Regions from separate parts of the Alkalihalobacterium sp. APHAB7 genome, predicted to be linked through region 2. Evidence: predicted binding sites of a transcription regulator. Region 2 holds the regulator's gene; the other holds the start of a gene.
What was found. Region 2 encodes NrdR, which represses ribonucleotide reductase genes. Its sites were predicted from a motif close to AACACNATATATNGTGTT; they were not measured.
Positions count from the first base shown of each region.

Region 1: the regulator NrdR is predicted to act here: its motif matches at 2,816-2,833, upstream of ACNSTQ_RS09050 (vitamin B12-dependent ribonucleotide reductase).

Region 1 is NZ_JBLWFS010000007.1:16,191-24,503, forward strand. It holds gene gcvPB (aminomethyl-transferring glycine dehydrogenase subunit GcvPB) at 1-14, shown strand, start outside; gene ACNSTQ_RS09035 (rhodanese-like domain-containing protein) at 225-602, opposite strand; gene ACNSTQ_RS09040 (lipoate--protein ligase family protein) at 837-1,673, shown strand; gene dat (D-amino-acid transaminase) at 1,685-2,527, opposite strand; gene ACNSTQ_RS09050 (vitamin B12-dependent ribonucleotide reductase) at 2,977-5,535, shown strand; gene mntR (transcriptional regulator MntR) at 5,742-6,185, shown strand; gene ACNSTQ_RS09060 (patatin-like phospholipase family protein) at 6,366-7,256, shown strand; gene ACNSTQ_RS09065 (phosphatase PAP2 family protein) at 7,263-8,099, opposite strand; gene ACNSTQ_RS09070 (SA1362 family protein) at 8,198-8,313, opposite strand, start outside.
Region 2 is NZ_JBLWFS010000045.1:6,285-14,597, forward strand. It holds gene ytaF (sporulation membrane protein YtaF) at 1-515, shown strand, start outside; gene coaE (dephospho-CoA kinase) at 1,033-1,632, shown strand; gene ACNSTQ_RS22275 (glyceraldehyde-3-phosphate dehydrogenase) at 1,917-2,945, shown strand; gene speD (adenosylmethionine decarboxylase) at 3,377-3,760, shown strand; gene nrdR (transcriptional regulator NrdR) at 4,205-4,672, shown strand; gene ACNSTQ_RS22290 (replication initiation and membrane attachment family protein) at 4,893-6,353, shown strand; gene dnaI (primosomal protein DnaI) at 6,354-7,289, shown strand; gene mqnC (cyclic dehypoxanthinyl futalosine synthase) at 7,543-8,313, shown strand, end outside.

The DNA.
Region 1 (8,313 bases), on a different contig from region 2:
AAAAAGAAATGTAAACATGGTAAAGAACTAGACAGTTAATTGCTGTCTAGTTTTTTTATAGAAATACGGCTTATAAGAATATATTGAAGCTAACTAGGTAAAGCAACTCAGTTAATAAAAAATAGCACATCAAAATCCATAAGAAAAAGACTAGAAAAATATCTAGTCCTCTTCTTTCGATTTATTTGCTTAAAATTCGTATGAGAAAACATCCTCAACTACATTTATTTCTTTTTAATTTTTCCTGTCCACTTTTTAAATCCACCTTTAAGGTGATTAAGGTCTTCACAGCCGCGTTTTTTCTTTAAGATTTCAGCAGCTTGACGACTTCTTGCACCTGACTGACAGTATAAATAAACTGCTTGGTCAGGACGAACTTCGTTCATTCGTTGTCTTAATTGAGACATTGGAATGTTACGCGCTCCTAGAATATGGCCGCCGTTAAATTCTTTCGGTTCTCTGACGTCAATGAGTTGAGCTTTTCGGTAGCCCTTAATGAAATCATCTTGCGTTAACTCTGTTAAATATTTAGGCTTAATAAAACGTTTCACAATAAAAAATACTAATAATCCAAAAAGTAAACCCCATAAAATCCATTCCATTTTTGACAAAAACACTCCTTTATTTACAACAATCAATAGTTCCCTCATTTATTATAAACATGGAAGGCATTTTTCGCAAAGTAATTGTTGGTAGTAGTTTATGGTTTGTCTACTAAGTAATTGCTTATTTAAGGAGTTTATTGAGAATGTATAAACAAAAGTTTGTTTCTTTTGTTTTAATTCGACTTTTGATACACTTAGGTTTGTATTTTAGTAGTAGAAAAGAGGAAATGTATGATGAAAGAGACATGGCGGTTTATTGATTCTGGCTTCAGTTCACCAGCTTATAATATGGCGTTAGACGAAGCTTTATTAAATTGGCACAGTGAGGGTGTTATTCCACCGACGATCCGTTTTTATGGCTGGAATCCCCCTACATTATCCATTGGTTATTTTCAAAAAGTAGAAAAAGAAATAAATATGGATGCCGTGAAAAAGTATGGCTTAGGTTTTGTTCGCAGGCCGACAGGAGGTAGAGGGGTCCTTCACGATAAAGAATTAACATATAGCGTGATAGTTTCTGAAGCGCATCCGGAAATGCCTAAAACAGTTACTGAGGCGTATCGCGTTATTTCACAGGGGCTGCTAGAAGGATTTAAAGAACTAGGACTAGACACATATTTTGCTATCCCCAAATCGCAGCAAGAAAAAGATGCTTTAAAAAATCCACGATCAGCTGTTTGTTTCGATGCCCCTTCTTGGTATGAATTAGTCGTTGAAGGTAGAAAAGTTGCGGGAAGTGCACAAACAAGGCAAAAAGGGGTTATTTTGCAACATGGGTCTATCATTTTAGATCTAGACGAGGACCAATTATTTGATCTATTTAAATATCCGAGTGATCGGGTGCGTGAGAGACTGCAAAAGAATTTTAAAAATAAGGCTGTTGCAATTAATGAATTAAGAGAGCGACCTGTTAGTTATGAAGAGGCGAAGGAAGCATTTAAGCTAGGATTTGAACGTGGGCTTGATATTAAATTAGAACCTTACACACTAACGGAAGAAGAAAAAGAAATAGTTCAAAATATTGCGAATGAAAGATATGCAAATGATAGTTGGAATTATAAAAAATGAAGCAGCAGTGTCTACTGCTGCTTCTTTCTGTAGTCTGTAAAAGCATGTTGTAATTTCCTTGTCCACGGTCCAATACTATACGAAGCGGTTAGATCTCCTTTAATTGAACGAACGGGAGTAACTTCCATTGTTGTACTCGTAATAAAAACTTCATCAGCTTGTTTTAATTCTTCCAACGTAAATGGTTCCTCTTTAATTGTTGCTTCTATTTGATAAGCTAAACGGATGGTAATTCTTCTCGTGATGCCATTAAGAATTAAATTGGTAGATGGATGTGTATAAATAACATCATCTTTAACAATAAAAAGATTTGAAGATGAACCTTCAGTTACCAGCCCTTCACGATGTTGAAGCGCTTCATGACAATTATTATCACTTGCTTCTCTTTTCGCCATGATATTTCCTAATAAGTTAATGGTTTTTATGTCACAGCGAAGCCAACGGATATCTTTTGTCATCCACGTATCAAGGCCGTTCTGCTGCCATTCGACATTAGTTTCAAGTGGCTTTGAGAAACCGCTAAGAACAGGCTCTATATCTCGTGAGTATAAATGATTACGTGGTTGAATACCCCTTGTTAGCTGAAAGTATATCATTCCACTAATAATCTTATTTTTTTCAATTAAGCTATTTATGAGTTCCTCTATTGTATCCATAGTATAAGGAACAGACATATCAAGAGCTGTTGCACTTTGTTTTAAACGGTCTAAATGTTCCTCCATAGCAAATGGAATACCGTTATAAACACGTACAACTTCATATATTCCATCTCCAAAATTATATCCTCTATCATCCATATCTATATGTAGTTCATTTTTTGGTATAATACGATTTTGGTAAAGAACGTAGTCCAATATTTTTTCCTCCTTAAATGTCTTGTACTTCAATTTATCATTTTCGCTTTAGAGATTCTCTAGGTATTATTACCTAAAAGTTGTTAAGGAAATGTTAGAAACGCTACAAATCAACCTTTTTGACTATTACTAAAATGCAACAAAGAAAATTGTTTGATTACGTCGAATTTAAGTAGTAAATTTACTCTATTCTCGAAATATCTCTGTTTTTTTCATTTCTTTTAACATTGACAAATAAGATGTGCGGACGACAAATTCACAACATATAGTATATATTTAATTCTTTGATACACAATATATTGATTTGGGAATTGTTTTATGTTACGCTTGTCCAAGTTACCCGTATTAAGAAATTGTTGGTAACTTTTAAACATTAAACCTCTTTGCTACATACAACATGTTCAGCAGAAGAAAAATAGATAAGATACAAAAGAGAGGAGCTTATTTGTATGACGATGATGATGTCAAAGGTGATGACGATCAACAAAGAAAAACTCAATGATGATATTAAGGTGTTTCCTCAAGTTCATCCAATAACAGGAGACATGAACATTACAAAAAAAGGTGTTTCTCGCCTCGTAATGCTCGATCGTTACACATTTAAAGACACAGAAAAGAAAACACTGGAAGAAGGGGATTTCGTCGTTCTTACTGTGAAAGATGACCCTAAGTTCCCAGCGAGAGGCTTTGGTTTTATTCTTGAAATCAATCGAGAAGCTAATAAAGCGAAAGTACTCGTTGATGAAGAATTTCATGGTGTTTTAGATGAACCGAACGAAATGCAAACAGGCATCGTCGAACGCTCACTAGATACAATAGAAAAGCCATTAGAGATTTATTATGAGCAAATAGCTAAGCGTGTTGCTACGGGCCTAGCATCTGCTGAAGTAGATGAGAAAAAACGCCAAGAAACATTTGAAAATTTCTATCATGAACTAGTTCATATGAATTTTATACCGGCTGGACGAGTTTTATATGGTGCAGGTGCAGGAACGGACGTTACCTACTTTAACTGCTACGTGATGCCGTATGTAAAAGACTCAAGAGAAGGTATTTCAGAACACCGTAAACAAGTAATGGAGATTATGAGTCGAGGTGGCGGAGTTGGAACAAACGGTTCAACATTACGACCTCGAAACACTCTAGCAAGAGGAGTAAACGGTAAATCGTCTGGATCAGTATCTTGGTTAGATGATATTGCAAAGTTAACACATCTAGTTGAGCAAGGCGGTTCAAGACGTGGTGCTCAAATGATTATGCTATCAGATTGGCATCCGGATATTTTAGAATTCATAATTTCTAAAATGCAAAACCCTCGGATCTTACGTTTCTTACTAGAGACGACTAAAGACGATCAAATTAAAAAGCTAGTAAAAGATAAATTAAAGTTCAATCCACTTTCAAACGTAGAACAAGCAATGTATCAAGGCATAGTTAACTTTAAAAATGTCGAAGGTCAAGGTGGATTTGACGATAAAATAATTAAAGAAGCAGAAGAGAAGTTAGCGGTTGGAGGAACATATACGGTTAATAACTCTGAGTTCTTAACAGGTGCGAATATCTCAGTATGTTTAACGAAAGAATTTATGGAAGCCGTTGAAAAAGACGCAAAATACCCATTACGCTTTCCAGATGTTGAGAACTATACGGAAGAAGAAATGGGAATATATAATAAAGAATGGCATGATTACGGCGATGTACGTGAGTGGGAGAAACGCGGTTTTAAAGTCAGAACGTACCGTACGATTAAAGCGAAAGAATTATGGAACTTAATCAATATTTGCGCGACGTATTCAGCTGAACCTGGAATTTTCTTTATTGATAATGCAAACGACATGACAAATGCTAAAGCATACGGTCAAAAGGTAGTTGCAACGAATCCGTGTGGAGAACAACCACTTGCGCCATATTCAGTTTGTAACCTTGCAGCGATTAACTTAGCTGAAATGGCAGATAAAGAAAATAAAGTTGTTGACTTTGAAAAGTTAAAGCAAACCGTTGAAGTTGGAGTGCGTATGCAAGATAATGTAATTGATGCTACTCCTTACTTCTTAGAACAAAATACAAAACAAGCAAAAGGTGAACGTCGTGTCGGTCTAGGAGTTATGGGGTTACATGACTTACTCATCTATTGTGAAACAGTTTACGGTTCTGAAGAAGGAGACCAAATGGTTGATCGTATTTTCGAAACCATTGCCACTACAGCTTATCGAACAAGTATTGACCTTGCGAAAGAAAAAGGAAGTTTTCCTTTCTTAGTAGGGGAAACGTACGAAGACACGGTTGCATTAAGAGAAGCATTTATTAATACAGGATACATGAAGAAAATGCCTGAGGATATTCGTCAAGGAATTCTTGAACATGGGATCCGTAACTCTCATCTATTAACAGTAGCTCCTACTGGATCTACGGGGACGATGGTTGGCGTATCTACAGGTCTGGAACCATACTTCTCATTCTCGTACTACCGTAGTGGCCGCTTAGGGAAGTTTATTGAAGTAAATGCGGAAATTGTTCAAGAATATTTGAGTGTTAATCCAGAAGTAAACAAAGACAACTTACCTGAATGGTTCGTTTCTTCGATGGAGTTATCTCCTGAAGCGCATGCAGATGTACAGTGTGTGATCCAACGTTGGGTAGACAGCTCATTATCAAAAACTGTAAATGCTCCTAGAGGCTACACAGTAGAACAAGTACAAAAGGTTTACGAACGTCTCTACAAAGGCGGTGCTAAGGGCGGAACGGTTTATGTTGATGGAAGTCGTGATGCTCAAGTGTTAACGTTAAGTGCTGAAGAAAATACATTTAATAATGAGGCACCGGAAAGTTCCACCAAAAAGCAAACTGTTGTATTAGTAGATACGATTGCAGATCTTCGTTCAACTAAAGTCACATTCGGTTCTGAAGTTGGAGATACTTGCCCAGTATGTCGTGAAGGGACAGTTGAAGACCTGGGCGGTTGTAACACGTGCACAAGTTGTGGTGCTCAATTAAAGTGTGGTCTATAAGGAATAAACGATAAAATAAGTGTAGTTGAATAAAAAGAGTCTGGCTCTTTCGCGATATAGTGCGTTCTATGTATGTCCACTATAAACGCGAGTAAAGATGCCGGACTCTTTAATTTAGAGGAAAAACATTGTTGTCCATCGTCAGTTATAGTAAAATATAGTTTAGACTTAATTGGACAAGAGACGAATGGAGTGGAGGAGTACCGATGCCAACACCTAGTATGGAAGATTATTTAGAACGGATATATATGCTTATTGAAGATAAAGGGTATGCCAGGGTTTCGGATATTGCAGAGGCATTGGAAGTTCATCCGTCTTCCGTCACAAAAATGGTTCAAAAACTTGATAAAAGCGAATACTTAATATATGAGAAATACCGTGGATTGGTTTTAACTCCAAAAGGTAAAAAAATCGGTAAGCGTTTAGTATACCGCCATGATTTGTTAGAAGACTTTATGAAAATTATCGGCGTAACAAATGAAAACATCTATGTGGATGTAGAGGGAATTGAACATCATTTAAGTTGGGACGCAATAGATCGCATTGGTGACCTCGTTCAATATTTTCAGGAAGACGAACAGCGTATTAATGAATTGCGTAATGTTCAAAAACGAAATGAAGAAGAGGCTGACTCAAAAGGGCACATTTAGTGGCCAGTTGAGTCAGCTTTTTTTGTTGGTTCTTTTAATGTTCATAACTAATTCCGTTTCCTCACTTTATACGCATTGTCCACCTAAAACAGTATAACCACCGCCAAAAAAATTTTTTTCAACTATTGTACCTCCTTAGACAATTGACACATATTTTATTATGAGGAGGAGGAGAAGGTTATGAAAATAGATGGTGTTTTTGCTGGAGGTGGCGTCCGTGCATTTGCGTTTATCGGGGCAACGCAAGTTCTCGAGGAAAAGGGTTATACTTTCGAGAGATTGGCGGGGACAAGTGCAGGCGCATTATTTTCAGCACTATTGAAAGCGGGATATACGAGTCATGAACTTAATGACATGTTGAATGAACTTAATGTGGCTGAATTTATGGACGGCAGAAAAACAGTCATCCCCTTTAAATGGATGAAGTGGGTGCAATTGTATTTTAACTTGGGGATGTATAAGGGAGATGCATTAGAACAGTGGATTGCTGAGAAGTTGGCAAAGAAAGGAGTCAAAACATTTGCTGATATACCAAAAGGAACACTTAAAATTATTGCTTCTGATTTAAGTAGAGGACAAATCGTTGTCCTTCCTGATGATTTACCGGCCTATGGTATTATTCCAGAAAAATTCTCTGTTGCCAGAGCAGTAAGAATGAGCAGTGCTATTCCGTATTTCTTTGAACCAGTCAAAGTATATAATCCCTCAGGTAAAAAATCATATATAGTGGACGGCGGGGTTCTGAGTAATTTTCCTTTATGGCTTTTTATGAAAGACATAAATCAAAAGATTGTAAGGCCTGTATTAGGGTTTAGGTTGACCCCAGACTTAGATGAAATTCCACCGTATGAAATTAAGAATGGGATCGATATGTTCCAGTCCTTGTTTGAAACGATGCGTAAAGCTCACGATGTCCGTTATATCGTGAAAGAACATGCCAAAAATATTGTATTTATCCCTGTAACAGATGTCAAAGCCACCGATTTTGATTTAACTGAGGAAAAAAAAGAAGCTCTCATTCTTTTAGGAAGAGAGCGTACACACAAGTTTTTAAAGAAGTGGGTGTACTAACAATGGTTACACCCCTATTTTATTTCCTTGTTGTCCATAAATCTTTAAACTGACAAATAAAATCGGTGCAATATAGGTAATCCATAATCCGATACCAATTGCATAAATGAATTCAATAGCTGATTGATCTGGTAAATACAATCCAACCGTTTGAAGGGCAATAATTCCCATTAGACCTATAATTATAGCTATTACTCTTTTGATAAACGGAACTTTAATATCCATACGGTTCTTGGTTTGTTCTAGGTGATAGCCGATACCGGCACCAAGTAATAAACCACTATATAAAGCTTGATCCGGGGAAAGAACAAAAAGTGCAACAGGAATAATGATCCAGAGTGATAGTTTGATTCGCTCAGGCATCCCACCCGTCCAGTCTAGTGATCGGTAACTAGCGTAAACTAGAAACGACCCGATAATAATAGCTCCTAGGACATCGAATGGCCAATGAGATCCTGAGTATAATTGAGCAAACGCGACTAAAGCAATAATAAAGCAAGCAAATATAGTAAACCATTGTTTAGTTACAGCAGGAATGAGATAGCCCCAAAACGTAGTCGCTGCTTGTGTATGATTGCTCGGGAATGAATATCCATGATCAAGTTTTGTAATTTCTGGCCGTTCAATCATAAAGACATCTTTAATAAAGCTGTTAACATACATGGAAAATAAAAATAAAGATAAAAGCTGAAAACCGGTCTGTTTGTGAATGGCCCAGTAAATAATAGGAATGAATATAAAATAAATATATTCATGACTAATCAGTTGAAAAAGAGACATGAAAAAATCAAGGATCGGATGTTCTAACGACAGTAACCAAGTGAGGAAGTTGGACTCAAACATGTTTGACCTCCTTTCATAAAAGAAAATAACTAAAAGACTCTCCTTTATTATATGTGAAAATATCTCCTATTTCATGGATAAAGAAAAAATCGCGCAACTTAAAACAGTGCACGATTTTTTTTCTTTCCTTTTTTTCCTTCAATCACTGTTAAAGTTGGTGCTGAACTTCGTTTATTTAGCGTACGATTGGATGCTTTCTTTTGTCCAGCCTTCT
Region 2 (8,313 bases):
TTCTAGCCATGACATTCGGAAATTGGATCCAACGATACTTATCTCCTCAATTTGCAGAAGCTCTCGGGGGGATTATCTTAATTTTGATTGGTGCCTGGGCATTGTATCAAGTATTTCGACCAACCAAAAATACGGTTGAAGAAGAGGAAGAAGTTCCAAAAAAGGTTGATGATAAAGTTCTCATCAACTTAGAGATAAAAATGCTCGGCTTGGTGATACGAATACTGAGAAAGCCGATGGAAGCTGACATTGATAAATCAGGAACAATTACAGGAAGAGAAGCTATTTTATTAGGGGTCGCTTTATCATTAGATGCGTTTGGAGCTGGAATTGGAGCCGCTCTCATTGGATTTTCACCTTGGTTGATGGCACTTACAGTTGCGGTTATGAGTGCTTCTTTTGTTACGTTTGGCATGAAAAGCGGTTATCGGTTCTCGGATACGTATTTAATGAAGAAGTTTTCGTTTATTCCTGGGTTGTTACTGATTATACTAGGTGTATGGAGTCTAATTTAAAGGTAGTTCAAAAAGTCCGGGAAAAATAGCTGTCGAATCTCGGCGTTGGCTTGCTTCTGCGTTGCTCGTGTATTAAAAGTATACACTGTGCTACTCGAAGCGGCGCCGCCTTGATCTTCTCGGCTCTTTTTGTCCTCCTTTTTGAAGCAGGATAGGAAAGGTAGTTCAAAAAGTCCGGGAAAAATAGCTGTCGAATCTCGGCGTTGGCTTGCTTCTGCGTTGCTCGTGTATTAAAAGCATACACTGTGCTACTCGAAGCGGCGCCGCCTTGATCTTCTCGGCTCTTTCTGTCCTCCTTTTTGAAGCAGGATAGGAAAGGTAGTTCAAAAAGTCCGGGAAAAATAGCGGTCGAATCTCGGCGTTGGCTTGCTTCTGCGTTGCTCGTGTATTAAAAGCATACACTGTGCTACTCGAAGCGGCGCCGCCTTGATCTTCTCGGCTCTTTTTGTCCTCCTTTTTGAAGCAGGATAGGAAAGGTAGTTCAAAAAGTCCGGGAATAAATAAAGGAGTAAAGAGGATGATAATTGGTTTAACAGGTGGAATTTCTAGTGGTAAAAGTACGGTTTCTCATTTCATTTCGAAATTAGGAATACCCATTATTGATGCAGATGTAATAGCAAGGGAAGTTGTCGAACCTGGAGAAGAGGCTTTTAACCAAATTGTTTCTCATTTTGGCACTCAGGTGCTTAATGAGGAAGGTACAATTGCTCGAAAACGACTGGGTGAGATCATTTTTAATGATGAAAAAGAACGAAAGAAATTAAATTCCATCGTTCACCCTGCCATTCGAAAGAGAATGATTGAAACGAAAGATCGATTATTTGGAGAAGGTCATTCTGTCGTCGTATATGACTTACCCTTACTATTTGAAAGTGATTTACGGCATATGGTCGATAAAGTATTGTTAGTATACGTGGAAGAACAAATTCAATTAGAGAGATTAATGGCGCGGGATCAGTCTTCTAAAGAGGAAGCATTAAGTCGTATCCAATCACAAATGCCGTTAAAGGATAAAACCAAGTTAGCTGATGAAGTCATTAATAATAATGGATCCATCGAAGGTACAGAAGAGCAATTAAGACAAATATTAGTGAAGTGGCAAATTATAAACAATTAAGTTATACTTATTAATCGTTTATGTCGTTCTATAAAAAGTGAGCGAATAGGAAAAACACTAAGATATCTAAAATATCCTAGTGTTTTTTCATTTGGTTCTTCACGCTACGCTCTAACAAGTATTAGTTAAGAGCCGAAAACCTTTAAATTAATTGAATTGCCTAATTATTTTTATTTATTATCTTTTTATAAAATTATTAGTTCGTAATGCATATTATATGTTATACTATTTCATATCAGAGGACATTTAGTATAGCATATATAAATGGGGAGGATCTAATTATGATGAAGGTCAAAGTGGCGATTAATGGATTTGGAAGAATTGGGAGAATGGTGTTCCGAAAAGCAATCCTTGACGATAAATTAGATGTTGTAGCGGTAAATGCAAGCTACCCAGCGGAAACATTAGCTCATTTAATAAAATATGATAGCATCCATGGACCATTCCAAGCGGACGTAGAAGCGGGGGATAACGAATTAATCGTAAACGGAAAAGTCGTTAAGCTTTTACAATCACGTGATCCAAAACAATTACCATGGAAAGAAATGAATGTAGATATCGTTGTTGAAGCAACGGGTAAATTCAAATCAAAAGAGACGGCTGGTTACCACATTGAAGCTGGAGCAAAGAAAGTAGTAATTACTGCACCAGGTAAAGATGAGGATGTTACAGTAGTTGTTGGTGTAAATGATGCCGATTACATTCATGAAAAGCACGATGTGATTTCAAATGCATCTTGTACAACAAACTGTCTTGCACCAGTTGCTAAAGTTATAGATGAAGCATTTGGAATTGAAACAGGAATGATGACAACTGTTCATTCTTATACAAACGACCAAAAGAATATTGACAATCCACACAAAGATTTACGAAGAGCTCGTGCATGCGCTCAATCGATTATTCCAACGTCTACTGGAGCAGCTAAAGCAATTGCGAAAGTTTTACCAAACCTGAACGGAAAATTAAACGGTATGGCATTACGAGTACCAACACCTAACGTTTCTTTAGTTGACTTTGTTGTTCAAGTTAAGAAAGATGTAACGGTAGAAGAAGTAAATGAAGTATTAAGAAATGCTGCAAACAATGAACTAGAAGGAATTTTAGGTTACACTGATGAGCCGCTAGTTTCGATTGACTTTAATGGTAACGAAAATTCTTCAATCATTGATGGCTTATCGACAATGGTATTAGGAGACCGCCAGTTAAAAGTTTTAGCTTGGTATGATAATGAGTGGGGTTACTCTTGTCGTGTTGTAGACCTTGTTAACCTTGTTGCAGAAAAGATTGTAAACGATGCAAAACTTCACGTGTAATACCAACTAATTAGTATGGAATAAATGATGGCTGACCTGCGATTGACCGGGTCAGCTTTGTTATGTTTCCTTCAAAAAGGGTATATACAAATGAAAGTGGGTTAACAATAAAGTGATACTTCGCTTACCACCAGGCGAGTATTAATGTATCCATTTTTTGTTTCAATTGGCGTATAGGATAACATGCTTAAGGTACCAAAATCTAAAGCGGTTCAATCATAGGGGATCAGAAAAACACTTGTTAATTTATTATTGCAAATAAAAATTAAAACAAGTATACTAATTCACGTGAACTTCAAATAAGCAAATCAGGAATAGTTAGCTACTCAAAGGGTTAGGACCTCTCTGGACTAACTTTCCCCCGTGGTACCTTAACATTCCTACATGCTTGAGAAGGCATGACATTTTTTTTACAAAGGGGGATTCAACTTATGGATACTATGGGTCGTCACGTAATCGCTGAATTATGGGGATGTAACGTAGAGAAGTTGAATGATATGAATTTTATTGAGAGAGTATTCGTTGACGCAGCATTGGAGTCGGGAGCGGAAGTACGTGAAGTTGCATTTCACAAATTTGCCCCACACGGTGTTAGTGGAGTTGTAATTATTTCAGAATCACATTTAACGATTCACAGCTTTCCTGAACATGGGTACGCTAGTATCGATGTTTACACTTGTGGAGATCGAATCGACCCGAATGTAGCTTCAAATTTTATATCTAAAGCACTACAGGCGACAACAAGTGAAATTATTGAAGTGCCAAGAGGAATGGGTCCTATCAAGGTTGAAAAATCGAAAGTTCAAGCATTGTAATGCGTAAAAAAGAGGTGGTGGAAACCATCTCTTTTTGATTCGACGGATAAGGATCTACATTGTCTATAGTTTTACAAGGCTCTTTTTACAAAGATTGTTGCTCCGTGCTTTTGGACCGTAAGCCAAGCGAATGCTTGGCTCTTCACGCTATGCGTGAAGCTTTTGAAAATAAAATAGCCGTTCAGACAAATGAATTTGTCTTGATAAGGCTATTTTATTTTCGAAAACGGTCCAAAAGCAACAAAGTTTACGAAAACAGCCTTTTACAAAAAAGGTATTGTTATCTGTTTTTGTTAACAGTAATTTACGTTATTCCCTTAAAATCAGCGTTTTTCTAATCAATCTGTGAACGATTTCTTGTCATTTTTCGAGTTTTTATTTATTATTAAAGTAGTATATTTTGTTCGCCAAGCCAAATGCAAGACAAAGTGGAGTTGATACTGAATGCGTTGTCCAGCATGTGAATATAATGGAACTAAAGTTCTTGACTCGAGACCTAGCCATGAAGGGAAATCGATTCGTAGAAGAAGAGAATGTGAATCTTGCAATTATCGTTTTACAACGTTTGAGACTGTTGAAGAACATCCAATCATTATTGTAAAAAAAGATGGTACGCGACAAGAGTTTAGCCGTGAAAAGATATTAAGAGGGCTTATTCGCGCTTGTGAAAAACGACCAGTTTCCTTAGAGCAGCTCAATGAAATTGTGACGAAGGTTGAACGTGAGCTTCGAAGCAAAGGGTTGAATGAAGTGGAGAGCCGAGTTGTCGGTGAATTGGTTATGGAAATATTAGCCGGTGTGGATGATGTTGCTTATGTCCGGTTTGCATCAGTCTACCGTCAATTTAAGGATATTAATGTTTTTATCGATGAACTTAAAGATCTAATTGATCGAAATACGACTAAGAAATAAATGAGCTTTAAGCTGTCTGCTGAGAGCTCTTTTTCACTTTTATCCCGTTTAACTGGCGCTAAGACGCCCACTTCAAGCCTTTGAGGAAGCGAAAAAGGCTAAGTGGGAGACAAGCGCCAGTAACAACCCGATTGGTTCAACTAATTTTCAGTGGAGAATGAAGAAACACTGAAAAAGTTTCACTTTATAGATTAGATTGAAGTAAGGATAGGTGGTATGAATGGAATGGCATTGGAAAGAGCTTTTGCCAGTTGACCGTTTGATGATTCGAGCGAAAGACCAATTAACGGTTCAAGATCAGAGAGTACTTATATTGTTATACCAACCCTTAATTGGTGCGGTAGCTTATAGCTTGTATATGACCTTGTGGAGTGAGTTAGAAGATGATATTTACTGGAGTGAAGAGACTACACATCGACAGTTAATGATTAGTATGGATCTACCATTACCACAACTTTTTCAAGAACGAAAAAAGTTAGAAGCAATTGGATTATTAAAAACGTACAAGAAAAAACAGGATGATTACTCCACTTATCTATATGAGCTTCAGCCCCCGATGTCACCACAGGCATTTTTTACAAATGACGTTTTAAGTGTTTATCTATATAATCGATTAGGGAAGACGAAATATCGACAAATTAGAGAGCGGTTTTTAATCGACAAATTAGATGAAGCAGGGTATGAAGAAGTAACGTATGCGTTTGACGAAGTATTCACTTCTTTATCGCATTCCGAAATCGCTACTCATCACCAATCAGAGTTAATTGAAGCATTAGAAATTGACCCTAATAAAGAAGTCGTACAAAGAGGGCAAGAACAAGACCTGTTGTTTGCGGATCACTCTTATGACTTTCAATTGTTAGAATCTGATTTAGGAACGTTTAGTAATGCAAAAAAGTTACTGACAGTAGAGATAAAAAAAGTCATTATACGTCTAGCTTTCGTATATCGAATTGAACCTTTAGAAATGAGCCGATTAATCCAACAAGCGCTTCTTCATGATGATGAGTTGAATGTAGAGGAATTAAGAAAACGAGCGCAAGAATGGTATAAAATAGAGTATGGAAATGAGCCCCCTACCCTTGGGTTAAAAACTCATCCGTTAGAACACCGTGAAATGAGCGGGAAAGTTCCACAAACAGAAGAGGAAAAAATGATATCACTGTATGAAACCACATCGCCACTCGATTTACTTGAAAGCCGATCAGATGGTGCCAAAGTTCCTTTAGCTGATGTGAAAATCATTGAAAGTTTACTTCTCGATTATCAGCTAATGCCTGGTGTTGTGAACGTACTGATTGATTCAGTTTTAATTCGCAATGATATGAAGCTAACAAAGGCTTTAATTGATAAAATTGCTGGGCACTGGTCCAGAAAAAATATTAAAACTGTAAAAGAAGCAATGGAATTAGCCAGAATCGAGTATCAAAAAAATACAGCGTACCAACAAAGTAAAAATGACTCTCCAGTTGGTAAAGTGGAAAAAGGGCGACCGAAAAAATCTTCTGTACGTAAAGATAAATTACCGAAATGGCTATTGAAAGAACAAGAAGAAAAGTCTTCAGCGACGCCTTCAGATAATAATAATAACCAAGACCCTAAATTAGCTCAGGAAAAAGAAAAAATCAAGAAAATGATGGAGCAATTAAAGCAAAATAAAGTGCTAAAGGAGGAAGATTAGATGGAATCCATTCAATCCTCCCTTCAAAAAATGATGAGCGGGGAAAAGTTTTTAAAGCAATACGAGAAGATGAAGCATGAGATCTTTACCGATCCTATTATTAATGAATTTATCCAAGCAAACCCTCAAGTCTCCCTTGAAATGCTCGAAAAAAGTTTGCCAAAGTTAGATCAATATCGAAAAGAGCTGAATACGTGTAATAACTGTCCAGGACTTGAAAAATGTTCTAACTTAATGCAAGGGTACAAACCTCGCCTAGCGATAGAAAGAAGTTATGTTGATATTCGCTTTGAGATTTGTGAAACCAAACTTAGAAAAGATCGACAACAGAAACAACAATCACTTATAAAAAGTTTATATATACCTAAAGATATTCTTGAAGCAAGGTTTGAAAATATTGATCAAAAAGAAGAATTGCGCATGGCAGCGACTGCTGCTGCATTAGAATTTGTCATGGAAGCTGATCCAGGCAACCATTCCATGGGTTTATATTTATATGGGAAATTTGGTGTCGGTAAAACGTATATTATGGGTGCTGTGGCAAACGCGTTAGCAGACCGAGGGATTGAAACGATGCTCGTTTATACTCCGGATTTCTTTAGGGAAATGAAGCAATCTATTGGTGACGGGACATTGAATACAAAGCTAGAACGAGTAAAAAATGCCAAAGTGCTTATTTTAGATGATATCGGTGCGGAAAGTTTGTCCAGTTGGATACGCGATGATGTTTTAGGCGTTATCCTCCAATATCGAATGCTAGAAAAGCTCCCAACTTTATTCACATCAAATTTCGATTATGAAGAATTAGAAGAACACTTATCATACTCGGATCGTGGCGGGTTTGAACAGTTAAAAGCGAAACGAATTATGGAGAGAATACGTCATTATACTAGACCGGTTTATGTTGATGGCTCGAATCGAAGAGAGCGGAATTAGTCTTTTTTGAGAGATAAAGTATAAATTCGAAGGTGTCTAGCTCCAGCGCCCAGCGACTAGCGAGACTTCGCTCACCTCCTTGCGATAAGTCAACATCGGCTCACTAACGATCACCGTGTTTCCTTTATCTCATACGGTGTGCTCCAGTCCGTACGTCGCAAAACGGGCGCTTCCGCTTTTCTTTAGAATGGGCAATTTTTTATAATCTATGATAGTATAATACTAGTTGATAAAGTTGGGGGTAATGAATCAGATGAGCATTGACCACATTCTCGAGCGTGCAGTGAACGGGGAACGAATTTCATTAGAAGACTGCATCGAGCTCTATAAAAGTGATGAAGTAGAAAAAATGGGTGAGGCAGCAAATACGATTATGAAAAAATGGCACCCAGAACCAGTGACAACTTTTGTTATCGGTAGGAACGTGAACTATACAAATTTCTGTGATACGTATTGTCGCTTTTGTGCATTTTACAGACCACCAGGGCATGCAGAAGGCTATGTTCTTGAAGATGAAGAAGTATTCAAGAAAATTCAAGAAACTGTTGATGTTGGTGGAACTGAAATCTTAATGCAAGGTGGAACGAATCCAGATCTGCCATTTTCATATTACACAGATTTATTAAAAAAGATAAAAGAGCGCTTTGATATTACGATGCACTCTTTTTCACCTGCTGAAATTTACAAAATGGCTGAAGTCTCCGGCTTGTCTTTAGAAGAAGTTCTAATTCAACTAAAAGAAGCGGGATTAGATTCCGTGCCGGGTGGCGGTGCTGAGATTTTAACTGAAGAGACTCGCAGACGGGTAAGTCGAATAAAAGATACGTGGCAAGAGTGGATCGATTGTATGAAAACCGTTAAGAAAGTGGGCATGCACGGTACAGCCACAATGGTTATTGGTTTAGGTGAAACGATTGAAGAACGTGCACTTCACCTTCAACGAGTCCGTGATGCACAAGATGAAGCAGATTGTTTCCTTGCGTTTATTTCTTGGACATTCCAACCCGATAACACCAACCTAAAA